Regions from separate parts of the Paenibacillus sp. FSL M8-0142 genome, predicted to be linked through region 2. Evidence: riboswitches for the same ligand, from Rfam matches in the RefSeq annotation. Region 2 holds a riboswitch; the other holds the start of a gene.
What was found. A riboswitch is a leader RNA that binds a small molecule or an ion and turns the genes downstream of it on or off. The one in region 2 is predicted to bind S-adenosylmethionine.
Positions count from the first base shown of each region.

Region 1 (5,807 bases), 380 kb from region 2:
CCAGCTTCAATCCGCGCTCCTTGATCTCGTTATCGAGATACGGCTTATGCTGGAAGAAGTTCGCGTCGATCTCCTTGGAGTCGACCTTCGTATTCGGCAGCACGTAATCGGTGAATTCGACAATTTCCAGATTCACGCCTTCTTTTTCGAGCGCCGGTTTGATATGCTCAAGAATCTTTGCATGCGGTGCCGGCGAAGCCCCCACCTTAATGGTTACCTTCTCCTGTCCCCCAGCGCCGTTTGTATCCGCAGGCTCCGATGCGTTATCCGCAGGCTTGCTGCCGCAAGCAGCCAGCACCGCGACCAAAGTCAGACTAATGAATGCCAATACCCATTTTTTCATCCTAAAACTCTCCCTCCGAAAATAGTTTATCTATATGATGTCTTCCTTGTTGCTCCAGCAATCCGTTATTTTCTTGTAAAATGACGCACCAGCCGGTCTCCCGCCATTTGCAGGAGCTGCACCAGCACAATCATCAAGACAACGGCCAAAATCATAATCTCCGTCTCATAACGGTAGTAACCGTACTTGATCGCCAAATCCCCCAAACCGCCGCCGCCAACCTGGCCGGACATCGCGGTATACGATACGAGTGTCACGATCGTGACGGTCATGCTTGCCAGCAAACCCGGGCGTGCCTCCGGAAGCAGTACCCGAAACACGATCTGGCTGGTGGACGAGCCCATGGCGTGGGCGGCTTCGATGACGCCTTTATCCACCTCGTTCAGCGCCGTCTCCACAAGTCTCGCGAAGAACGGCGCCGCGCCGACGACAAGCGGAGGAATGGTCCCGAGCACGCCGTACGATACGCCGACGATCGACTTCGTAATCGGAAGCATGGCTACGATCAGAATGATGAATGGAACCGACCGCAGAATGTTCACGATGAACGACAGGATGGAGTAGCCGAAGCGAACCAAGCCTGACGTTGATCTTGCAGCCATATAGAGCAGCACCCCGATCGGGAGACCGATAATGAAGCTGAACAAGGCCGAAGCGCCCAGCATGCGCAGCGTATCCAGCGTCGCCGTGCCAATCTCATTCCAATCCACCTGAGAAAAATCCAGTCCGAGCATCAATGAATCACCTCCACGTCTAATCCTTGATCCAGCAGTCTGCGGATCGTGTCTTCAATCGCGCCTTCGCTGCCTTCAAACCGCACGATCAGCTGCCCGTACGGCGTTTCCTTGATCGTTGAGATGGTCCCCTGCAGGATCGCAAAGTTAACCCCGGTCTCATGGACCGTATGCGACAAGATCGACTCGTACGTCTTCGACCCAAGGAACGTGATCTGTACCGCCTGCGAGGAACCCCCGTCTTGACCTTGAAGCGCGAGTCGCAATGCATCGCCGTTGTCCATCTCCTGACGGATGAACTCCCGCGTAACCTCATGCTTCGGCTTCAGGAACACTTCCGTCACCGGACCCTGCTCTACAATGCCGCCTTGGTGAATGACCGCCACCCGGTCGCAAATGCTCTGAATGACATGCATCTCATGCGTAATCAGCACAATCGTCAGGTTAAACTTCTTGTTAATATCCAGCAGCAGCCGCAGGATAGAATCCGTCGTCTGAGGGTCCAAGGCCGAGGTCGCCTCGTCGCAGAGCAGCACCTCCGGGTCGCTTGCAAGCGCCCTGGCGATTCCTACCCGCTGCTTCTGGCCGCCCGACAGCTGAGACGGGTACTTGTCCCGATGCTCCGCAAGGCCGACCAGGTTCAGCAGCTCGCTTACCTTGCGCTCGATTTCCGCCTTCGAAGTCTTGATCAGACGAAGCGGAAAGGCGATGTTGTCATAGACCGTTGCAGAGGACAGCAGATTGAAATGCTGAAAGATCATGCCGATCTTCCGCCGCTCCGCCTGCAGCTGCTTCTTTCCGAGGCTCGTCAGGTTGACGCCGCCTACCCACACCTCGCCGGACGTCGGACGTTCCAGCAAATTCATGCAGCGGATGAGCGTGCTCTTGCCTGCCCCGGAATGTCCGATGACACCGAATATTTCTCCTTTTTCAATCGACAAATTCAATCCGGATAATGCTGTGGTCGTTCGGCCGGCTTTTCCGTACTGCTTCGTCAATTGCTTCAGTTCAATCAAACCGTGATCCCCCTTTTTTCGTGCTAACGTTTCATATCTATTTACCCGCAAAAGAAAAGAGCCACTTTTTGCAGAATCAAAAAGGGCTCTCTTTACATAAAGTCGACGCCTTTTCTCATCTGTCAAAGCAGCCTTTACGTCGCGCTGCTTTGAAGGAATTAGCACCATGTCACTCCATTTGCGTTCATTGCACTTGCAATCAACGCTGGAGCCGGTTGCCGGGCTTCATCGGGCCTGTCCCTCCGCCTCTCTCGATAAGAAAACTCGATATGAAATTTTTTCGTTATATTGATGTGTTTTTCAAATCATATTCATGAATGCAATTGTTAGTATAGTTTTTTTTCGCCCTTTTGTCAAAAGGAATTTCATGGTCGGCTCTATCAAGCCCGGATCCCGTTCTTCGCCCACATTTGGTTCGTATACCGGTAGGATGCTCTCAGGCTTTGGCACACCATCTCAAGCCCTTGCTCCAGCTCGTCCAAATGCTGCCCGATATCCTCCAGCTCGATTCGCTCCGACAATCCCTGATGGCGCTGCCACAGGTCGTCCTGCATTTCCGAATTCATGTAATGAATCTCGGTGTTGCGCCGTTTCCGCAGCTTGTTCATCGGCGTTTTATAGCGCTCCTTGATGGCCTCCAGCTCTGCGGACAGCTCGCCGTGCGCCTTCAGGAACTTGAACTGGCGAAGCACGGTGAAGTAGGAGAAATGCTCCTTCACCTTCGAGGTGTTGAGATCGTACAGATCGTTCAGCACTGTCCCCAGCTTGTCCAGGATTGAGAATACCCGAATAAATCCGTTCTTATAGAAATAAACATAGCGCCGGTATTCCCCCTGCTCCTCGATCGACATGTCATCCACAAAGCCCGAATGGACCGACCGGCTGAAATGCTTCGCTGCATTCCAGCTCTGCTCCAGCTCATCGAGCGATACGATCAAACCGCGCGTCCATATTTCAAGCTTGCGAAAGTCATGCGTCGGGTCCTCATTTTTTTCCATTTCCTTCTTCAGCAGCTGGCTCGTCTTGACCATTGATTCGATCGCTTCTTCAAGCAGCCCGTTATTCTGCCGCGGTTGTTCCCCAAGCAACAAACGAAGCATTGGCCGCACCTCCTACGTCAAAATATCCCTGATCCCTTTGAGGATGGACTGGTCATTTGCCGAAATATTCGCTCCAGCGGGCATCCACCGTCTTTACAATATCCTCCCGCGGGAACAGCTCATCCGGGTATCCGGGCTTCATGCGGGCATCGATGACCAGCGGAAGCTTGTACGACAGATGATGATGCTCGATCTCGCTGGCGGCGAAGATATCCGTCGCGGGATTAAAGCGGGTAAATACCGTCCACAAGAACGAAGTTTGCGTGGCTGACGTTGCCTTCGCATCATCAACGACAATCACCATCGGCCATTTCGTGCTGCGGGCATGCATGAACTCCATGACGCGCTGGGCCAGCTCAGGTTCTTTCTCATAGGATGCCCCGGATACGACAAGGCAACCGCCGCAATATGCGACCGCCTGGGAAATTCCCGGAATATCCCCCTCATCATAGCTTCGCGGAAGCTCGCGGATCGGCTCCCCGATCCCCATCAGCACGGCCTTGCTGCCGTGATTCAGCTTCTGCCCCGTATAATCCAGCGTATCATGCGAGGTTTTATTAAATATGAATAAATCCGTTGCCGGATTAAATCGTTCCAGCACCGCTTCAAGCGTCTCGTTGAAATCCGACAGGTCCAGCGGCCGGTTCGTCAGCATCAGCATTTTGGTGAGCGACAGCTGACCCTCGCCCAGAATCCGGAACGCGGAGACGAGCGCCTCGCGGGAATAGCTCTCCCGAACGACCGCTGCCGTCAGTGCATGGAACCCGGTTTCCGCATAGGTCCATAGCGAGCGGACCGACGGCATCACCATCGGGAAGGCCGGGGACAGCAGGCGCTGCAAAAACTCGCCCAGGTAGTAGTCCTCTTGCCGCGGCTTTCCGACGATCGTTGCCGGATAAATAGCGTCCTTGCGGTGCCACATATTCTTCACATGAAGCACCGGGAAGTCATGCGCAAGGGAATAATAGCCGTAGTGATCGCCGAAAGGACCCTCCAGGCGGCGTTCATGCGGCGGCACGATTCCGCTGATCGCGAATTCCGCCTCTGCCGGAATGCGGTGTCCGCCAAGCGGGTTGTCTGTCATCGGCAGCTTGCCGCCCATGATCAGCGAAGCCAGCAGCAGCTCCGGCAGATGCTCCGGCACCGGTGCGATAGCGGAGGCAATCAGCGCAGGTGGGCCGCCGACAAAGACGGACACCGGCAGCGGCTGATTCTGCTGCTCTGCCTCGAAGTAGTGAAAGCCGCCTCCCTTATGAATCTGCCAATGGATTCCGGTGGTCGAGTCATCATAAATTTGAATCCGGTACATGCCCAGATTATGATCCTTCGGCTTCGATGGGCTCTCGGTATAGACGAGCGGCAGCGTGATGAACGGTCCGCCGTCCTCCTGCCAGCTGGTCAACCGCGGTAGCTGCTTGAGCGGATTCTCCGTCACCTTGACGCCCATCACCGGCGCTTCTTGCTGAGGCACGGATTTCATCCCTACCTTTAAAATATCCTTAAACAGCCCGCGTTCATTCCACAGCGCGGAAAACGTAGGCGGCAGCAGCTTATCGGTTGCCCCGATGATCGATTTCATCAGCTGCTCCGGGCGCGGACCGAATGCCATGTCGACCCGGCGCGCGGTTCCGAACAGATTCGTTGCCACTGGAAAAGGCGTCCCTTTCACATTGGTAAACAGCAGGGCAGGTCCTCCCTCTTCGATCACGCGCCGGTGAATTTCAGCCAGTTCCAGATACGGATCCACCGGTGCTTCAATGACAGCAAGATCATTTTCCTTGCGAAGCGTTTCAAGCCATTGGCGTAGATTCTGGTAAATCAAGTGCTCCACTCCTTCGGGTACAACAAAGTCCTCGAGCATGTTTCGCTTCGGGGACTTCGCCTGCACAAATATTAAAATGTTCCATGTTGCATACTGTAGTGACGGGAATTAGCCGATCTTCTCCCCGCGCAGCTCCAATTCGCCCTGCTGCTCGACCGGTGCCGATTCTCTTAGCTGCCATACCCTCACGCTCAAATAACTGAGCACGCCGAACAGCGCAGAGATCAGAAGGGTATGACCAAGCGCGGAGAATACATAGACTTCGTCATTGTGCATCGTGGCCATAATGATGGCGCCGCTGAAAATCTGCAGCAAGCACAGCACCGTTGCCGAAACTCCGAGCATCTGAATTTCGCGGTTGTCCCGGTTTCGCCAATAAGCGAAATGTCCCATTACGGCTACTACTATAAGCAGCAGAAGAGCCGCCACCCGGTGCATGAAGGCAATGCCCACGCCGCCGCCGAGCTCCGGAATAACTTCCCCGTTGCAGAGCGGCCAGCCGGAGCACCCCTCTCTCGAGTCGGTGTGGCTTACGAATGCTCCGATATATACCACGATATACGTATAAATCGTCGCCCCCCAGACGAGTCGGCGAAAACCATTGCTGACCCGGGGCAGCCGCTCCGATCCAAGCGGCATCTTCGCCTTCTCTACCCTCCGCATGCCCAGCGCAAGCATAACCGAGCTAGCGAATGCGATGAGCGAGAAGCCGAAATGCAGCGCCATCACGGCCGCCGACTGAGGCTTGACGACTGCGAGCGCTCCCATAATCGCTTGTACAATCACGAACAC
Region 1 covers NZ_CP152008.1:1,006,248-1,012,054, reverse strand. Annotated here, with positions in the region: gene NSQ46_RS04600 (MetQ/NlpA family ABC transporter substrate-binding protein) at 1-343, opposite strand, end outside; gene NSQ46_RS04595 (methionine ABC transporter permease) at 409-1,077, opposite strand; gene NSQ46_RS04590 (methionine ABC transporter ATP-binding protein) at 1,077-2,093, opposite strand; SAM riboswitch class I at 2,206-2,354, opposite strand; gene NSQ46_RS04585 (Cthe_2314 family HEPN domain-containing protein) at 2,474-3,193, opposite strand; gene NSQ46_RS04580 (UbiD family decarboxylase) at 3,246-5,015, opposite strand; gene NSQ46_RS04575 (heme A synthase) at 5,124-5,807, opposite strand, start outside.
Region 1: it holds a riboswitch for S-adenosylmethionine, as region 2 does, so the genes downstream of both, NSQ46_RS04590 (methionine ABC transporter ATP-binding protein) here and metA (homoserine O-succinyltransferase) in region 2, are expected to answer to the same signal.

Region 2 (5,807 bases):
AAAGTTTGCGACTGCAGTCGCATTGCTTTCGTGCCGGTCCATGCGGAGCGCCAGCGTCTTCATGCCCCGCATCAGCTGATAAGAATCGGAAGGGCTTAGCACCGCTCCGATGGAATTGTGCAAAAAGGCGATTTCTTCGGACAGTTCCTTGCCTTTCGTTACGATTAGCCCTGCAAGCACATCGTTATGTCCGCCCAAATACTTGGTGGCGCTATGAATGACGATGTCCGCCCCTAGCTCGATCGGCCGCTGGAAATACGGTGTCAGCAGCGTGTTGTCTACAATCGTGATCAGTCCATGATGTCTGGCCCATGTACAGACCGCTTCAATATCCGTGATCATCATCAGCGGATTGGTCGGGGTCTCGATAAATACCGCCTTTGTATTCGGCTTTCGGGACTGCTCCAGCGCGTCCAGGTCATTCGTGTCGACATACGATGCGCTCACGCCGAACTTGGACATGATTCTGTCCAGCAGCCGATAGGTTCCGCCATACAGATCCAGAGATACGATCAGATGATCCCCTTGGCTGAACATGGCAAATATCGTCTGCAAGGCCGCCATGCCCGAGCTGCAGGCAAAGCCGGCATCGCCGGATTCCAACCCGGCAATCGAATCCTCCAGCACTTGCCGGGTTGGATTCTTCGTGCGGATATAATCAAAGCCCGTGCTTTGCCCAAGCTTCGGATGACGGTATGCGGTCGCCTGATAGATCGGGAACGTGACGGCTCCCGTCACCGGCTCATGCACCGATCCGATCTGCGCCAGCCGGCTCTCGATATTCAGCGGTTTTCTCTCCATTACAACTTCCTCCTTGGCGGCTTCTATATTTGTGGACCGATATCATATGGGGTTTCTTGATATACATAGTAATTGAGCCAATTCGTAAACAATAAGTTAGCATGGGCCCGCCAGATCGAAGGAGGGTTGCTGGTCGGATCGTCATTCGGATAATAATTGCGCGGCAGCGCAATATCCAATCCCTTCGCAACATCCCGGTCATATTCCCATTTCAAGGAGTCCGGATCATATTCCGAGTGGCCGGTGGCGAATATTTGTTTGCCGTCCCTGCTTGCTACCAGGTAGATGCCTGCCTCCTCGGACTCCGACAGAATGACCAGGTCATCGATGCCCGCAATGTCTTCGCGCCGGACCTCGGTGTGGCGGGAATGCGGAACGAAGAACATGTCGTCAAAGCCGCGGAGCAGCTTCGTACAGGGCTCGCTGACCGTATGGGAAAACACGCCGAAGCACTTCTCTTCCAAGCTGTATTTCGGCACGCCGTAATGGTAGTACAAGCCGGCCTGGGATGCCCAGCAAATATGCATGGTCGAGGTCACATGCGTCTTGCTCCACTCAAAAATTTCCGTGAGCTCCTGCCAGTAGTTGACCTCCTCGAATTCGAGCTGCTCCACCGGAGCGCCGGTGATAATCATGCCGTCAAACCGGCGATTCTTCACTTGCTCGAACGTTTTGTAGAACGACTTTAAATGCTCAGCCGATGTGTTCTTGGATACATGGGAGCTTGGGTGCAGCAATACAACATCGACTTGAAGCGGCGAGTTACCGATCAGCCTCAGCAGCTGGGTCTCCGTCGTTTCCTTCGTCGGCATGAGGTTCAGAATCGCAATCCGCAGCGGGCGGATATCCTGGTGAAAGGCATGACTCTCATCCATAACAAAAATGTTCTCTCCAGCCAGCACTTCTTTGGCCGGCAGGGCATCAGGGATTTTAATTGGCACCTTAAGCTCACTCCTTCAAAATATGTAGTGGTACATCCGCTGCAGCTTGAGTCAGAGCGCTTTGACTGTATAAACGCAAGAAGACCTTTCTCGGTCGAGAAAGGTCGTCGTATACATTACTACAATGCTCCTCTCTCATCTGCCAGGCTATACGGTCAATCATGAATCGTATATCCTGCAAGAATTAGCACCGTGCGATATTGCCGCCGGTTGCCGGGTTTCATAGGGCTAGTCCCTCCACCTGCTCTTGATAAGATTTCGCTGTATTTAGTTGTATGGTTATATTGATACTTACTTTATATCATCCGAATATTTTCGTCAAGCATCTTTTCAAGCGAGCCGTCACATTACACCCCTTTCTCAATACCCTGTATTAACGCCTTCTGTTTGACCCGATTACAGCTTGAAAGCTCCCAAACCCGGCGTTATACTAGACAAGTGCTATTTAGCCCCATGATGAAAGAGGTGAAACATGAAAATGGACGGTGACCCGAGCCAGAACGTGGAAGCGAAGGATGCACAACCGCATAGGACCAGGATCAGCTTACCGGCAGAGGGCAGCGTTATTTTTCATGCGCTTTTGTCATAGTTCTCTTAGGAGAAAATCAACAAAGCCCGTACACCGGCTAAGCTGATATCCTGTGCCTTTAATGTACGAATGAAGAAGGAGTGATATCAGATGAAAATCCGGTTGGTTGATGCGGGTGTATTTACCCCTGTTGACGATATCCAGATGACGCTGACAGCACCGGCCAGCGGCTTTTACTGGCTGGATGCGGATGTCGATGATTTAGCCGAGCTGCAGCCGCTTTTCTCCCTGCATGATCTTGCGGTGGAGGACTGCCTGAGCGAAGAGGAGCAGCGTCCGAAGATCGAAATATATGAAAACCACTATTTTATCGTTGTAAACAGCATCCGTTTTGATGACGAGGAGATTTTCCTCCGGGCCCTCAATATTTTCCTGGGCAGACATTTCATCATCACGGTCACGAAACAGAAAATTCACGAGCTGCGGACCGTCAAGCCCCTTCTATGGGAAGACGAGGTCAGCACGCCCGACCGTTTCCTCTACCTGCTGATCGACTTGGTCACGGACAACTACTTTTCGGTCGGCGACCGGATCGAAGCCCGGATCGAGAAGCTGGAGGAAGACATTCTTATTCATACCAAGAAGACGCATCTCAGCGAAATTATCGGCCTGCGAAGCGAGATTCTATGGCTGAAGAAGGTGCTGGGGCCGCAGAAGGAAGTTATCAATACGCTCAACAAAAAGGATCTTCGGCTGATCGACGATCAGCTGCAGAAATATTTCAGCGATATTTATGAGAATGCCGTGAAAATTTCGGAAACATTCGAAACCTACCGCGATTTGATGGGCAACCTGCGGGAAGCGTATCAGTCGAGTATTGCGAATCGTGCTAACGAAATCATGCGCGTATTTACCGCTATTACGACCATCTTCATCCCGCTTACGCTGATTACAGGCATCTATGGGATGAACTTCGACAATATGCCGGAACTGCATTGGGAATATTCGTATTACGTTGTGATCGGGGTCATGGTATTCGCCGGCCTGCTGATGTTTTATTTGTTCCGAAAAAAGGACTGGATTTAATTTCACCGCATATACAGCAGCTTGTTGTTAAAGAGGAGGCGTCCCATGAGATCATTAGATCTTGCGGGGCTCCTCTTTTTCTATGTGAAATGATGCTTCCCTCGCAGCAAGCGTTCATTAAAAAACGGTCCCACAAGTAGAAGGTTCTACTCATGGGACAGCGCTACCCTGCAGTCTATTCTTGCTTCAGCCCGCACTCGCTTGGCTGGATTCCTCTCGGCGGAAGCGGATCCGGATCAGGCGCAGCCGCTCATACAGCTTCTCCGTTCCGCCAACCTCCTCTCCCCCCTTTTCTTGGCCGTATACCCGCTGAAGAACCGGCTTAAGAAACGTATCGCCAAGCTCCTCAAAAGCCTTCCATACCGCTGCTTGCTCAGCATCCGGCACGGTGCACAGCTCGGCTTGCACCAGCTGTTCGGTGTCATAGCCTTCCTTCTCAAGCCCCTCCAGCTGCTCGATCAGATCGCGGCGGGACAGCGACGTTCGCTCTTCCAGCTGCTCCAGCGTCGCTCCCTCGGCAATGCCAAGCAGCATCGAGCGGCGGATCCGGTACCGCTCCAGCTCCTGCTTGTACTTCTCCTCCTTCTGCTTATACAACCAGGAGACGAACACATCCTCCGGGAGCTGGTGATAAACCCAGTCCAGCGGAAAGGTTGTCTTGCGCTCGATCTTCGCCGTGATCTCAAGCCACTCCGCCCCATGCTCGGAAGCTTTGGCAGGCCCGATTCCGGGAAGCTGCAGCAGCTCCTCCTCGCTCTGGGGAACGAACGCGCTGATGAGCCGCAGCACCCGGTTGCTGGCGATAAAGTACGGAGCCTTCCGCCCGGAAGCCGCCTTCCGGCGCCTCCAGGCGCACAGCTCGGTATACAGCTCCTCCGAGCCGTGCAGCTCGCTGTAGCATTGAAGCTTCTGCATATGGAGGTTCCTGCCGCCGATCTCTCCGGTCTCGTTAAATATCCCTTCGATGATCGGACGATACCCCTCCGCCAGCTTTCTGGCCAAATGGTGACGGTATACACAGAGCAGCTCATTCCACGAGCCTCCTTCATACCAATCGTCATCTGCGGCCTCGCCCTCCGGCTCGATGTCCCGCCAGCCAAGGCTCCAGACGCCCTCCTCCTCTCCGATCCACACCTGAGCGAAACTCGAATGCCCCTGCTCGTCCGTCCTGCTCATCTGATTCATGAACACAATTTGCATGTCCTGTCTACCTCCCGTTATCACATTCTTCAGTACAACCTAAGACAACGCAAAAAAGCACCCCTACTCCGCCGCAGCGTCGTTAAGGGTGCTTCCCGTTTCACTATGTTATACTGTTGGCTATATAGTACCATAATTTGTAACGGGAGCCAACAGATTTTATAAAGATCTATCCGTTTACCGTCACGAAGTCTTCGGGCTTTCTGTTACTTCTCGGCAAGAGCCAGCTTGGCAAGCGCGATGGCGCCGCACAGCCCCGCATTATCGCCCAGCTGCGGCGGCACGATAAACTGATCGATGTTCTCGCGCAGGCTAGGATGATGAACGTAGCCGGCCAGCAGCTCTTGAAGCTTGGTACGGATCATCGGAAACAGATGCTCCTGCTTCATGACGCCGCCGCCCATAACGATCCGCTGTGGAGAGAGAATCAGCACATAATTCATCAGTGCTTGAGCCAGATAGTACGCTTCCATCTCCCAAGCCGGATGGTCCGGTGTCAGTTCCGCCCCCGGAACCCCCCAGCGTTTGCCGAGCGAAGGTCCTGCAGCAAGTCCCTCCAGGCAGTCTGCATGGTACGGGCATGTGCCTTCATAACGATCCTCCGGATGGCGGCGGACATAGATGTGACCCATTTCCGGATGGGACAAGCCGTGGATCAGCTCGCCGGATACAACAGCGCCTGCTCCCACACCCGTGCCGATCGTAATGTACAGGCAGCTGTCCAAGCCTTGAGCAGCTCCCCAAGTATATTCACCAAGCGCGGCCCCGTTAACGTCCGTGTCAAAGCCGATCGGAACCCCGAACCGCTCCTCCAGTGCTTTTACGATGTTATAGTTGCTCCAATGCGGCTTAGGCGTCGTCGTAATGCAGCCATATGTAGGACTGCCCTTCACCGGATCGATCGGACCGAACGAACCTACGCCGATCGCTTCAATATCCTTATCCGCAAAAAAGCTGAAGACGTTCGCCATCGTCTCCTCAGGGGTTGTTGTCGGGAAGCTTACCCGTTCCACGACCGTACCGTCCGCAGTTCCAACTCCGCAAACGAACTTCGTTCCTCCTGCCTCAATAGCTCCAAGTAAACTCATGCTACTCATCCTCTCCACGTGTGCTCTCTTTCTCTTGGGTTGTTAAACAAGCTCTATTCGTCAGCATATGGAAACATTCCTCTTCCGTCAAGCCTAATCCCTCTTGCTCGGGCCTCGCCCCGTTCCCGAAGCTGCCAGGAGCAGCCAGGAAAAGAGGACGAT
Region 2 covers NZ_CP152008.1:1,390,732-1,396,538, reverse strand. Annotated here, with positions in the region: gene NSQ46_RS06565 (PLP-dependent transferase) at 1-801, opposite strand, end outside; gene metA (homoserine O-succinyltransferase) at 825-1,742, opposite strand; SAM riboswitch class I at 1,875-1,999, opposite strand; gene corA (magnesium/cobalt transporter CorA) at 2,422-3,357, shown strand; gene NSQ46_RS06550 (HRDC domain-containing protein) at 3,544-4,557, opposite strand; gene NSQ46_RS06545 (ROK family protein) at 4,764-5,645, opposite strand; gene modB (molybdate ABC transporter permease subunit) at 5,739-5,807, opposite strand, start outside.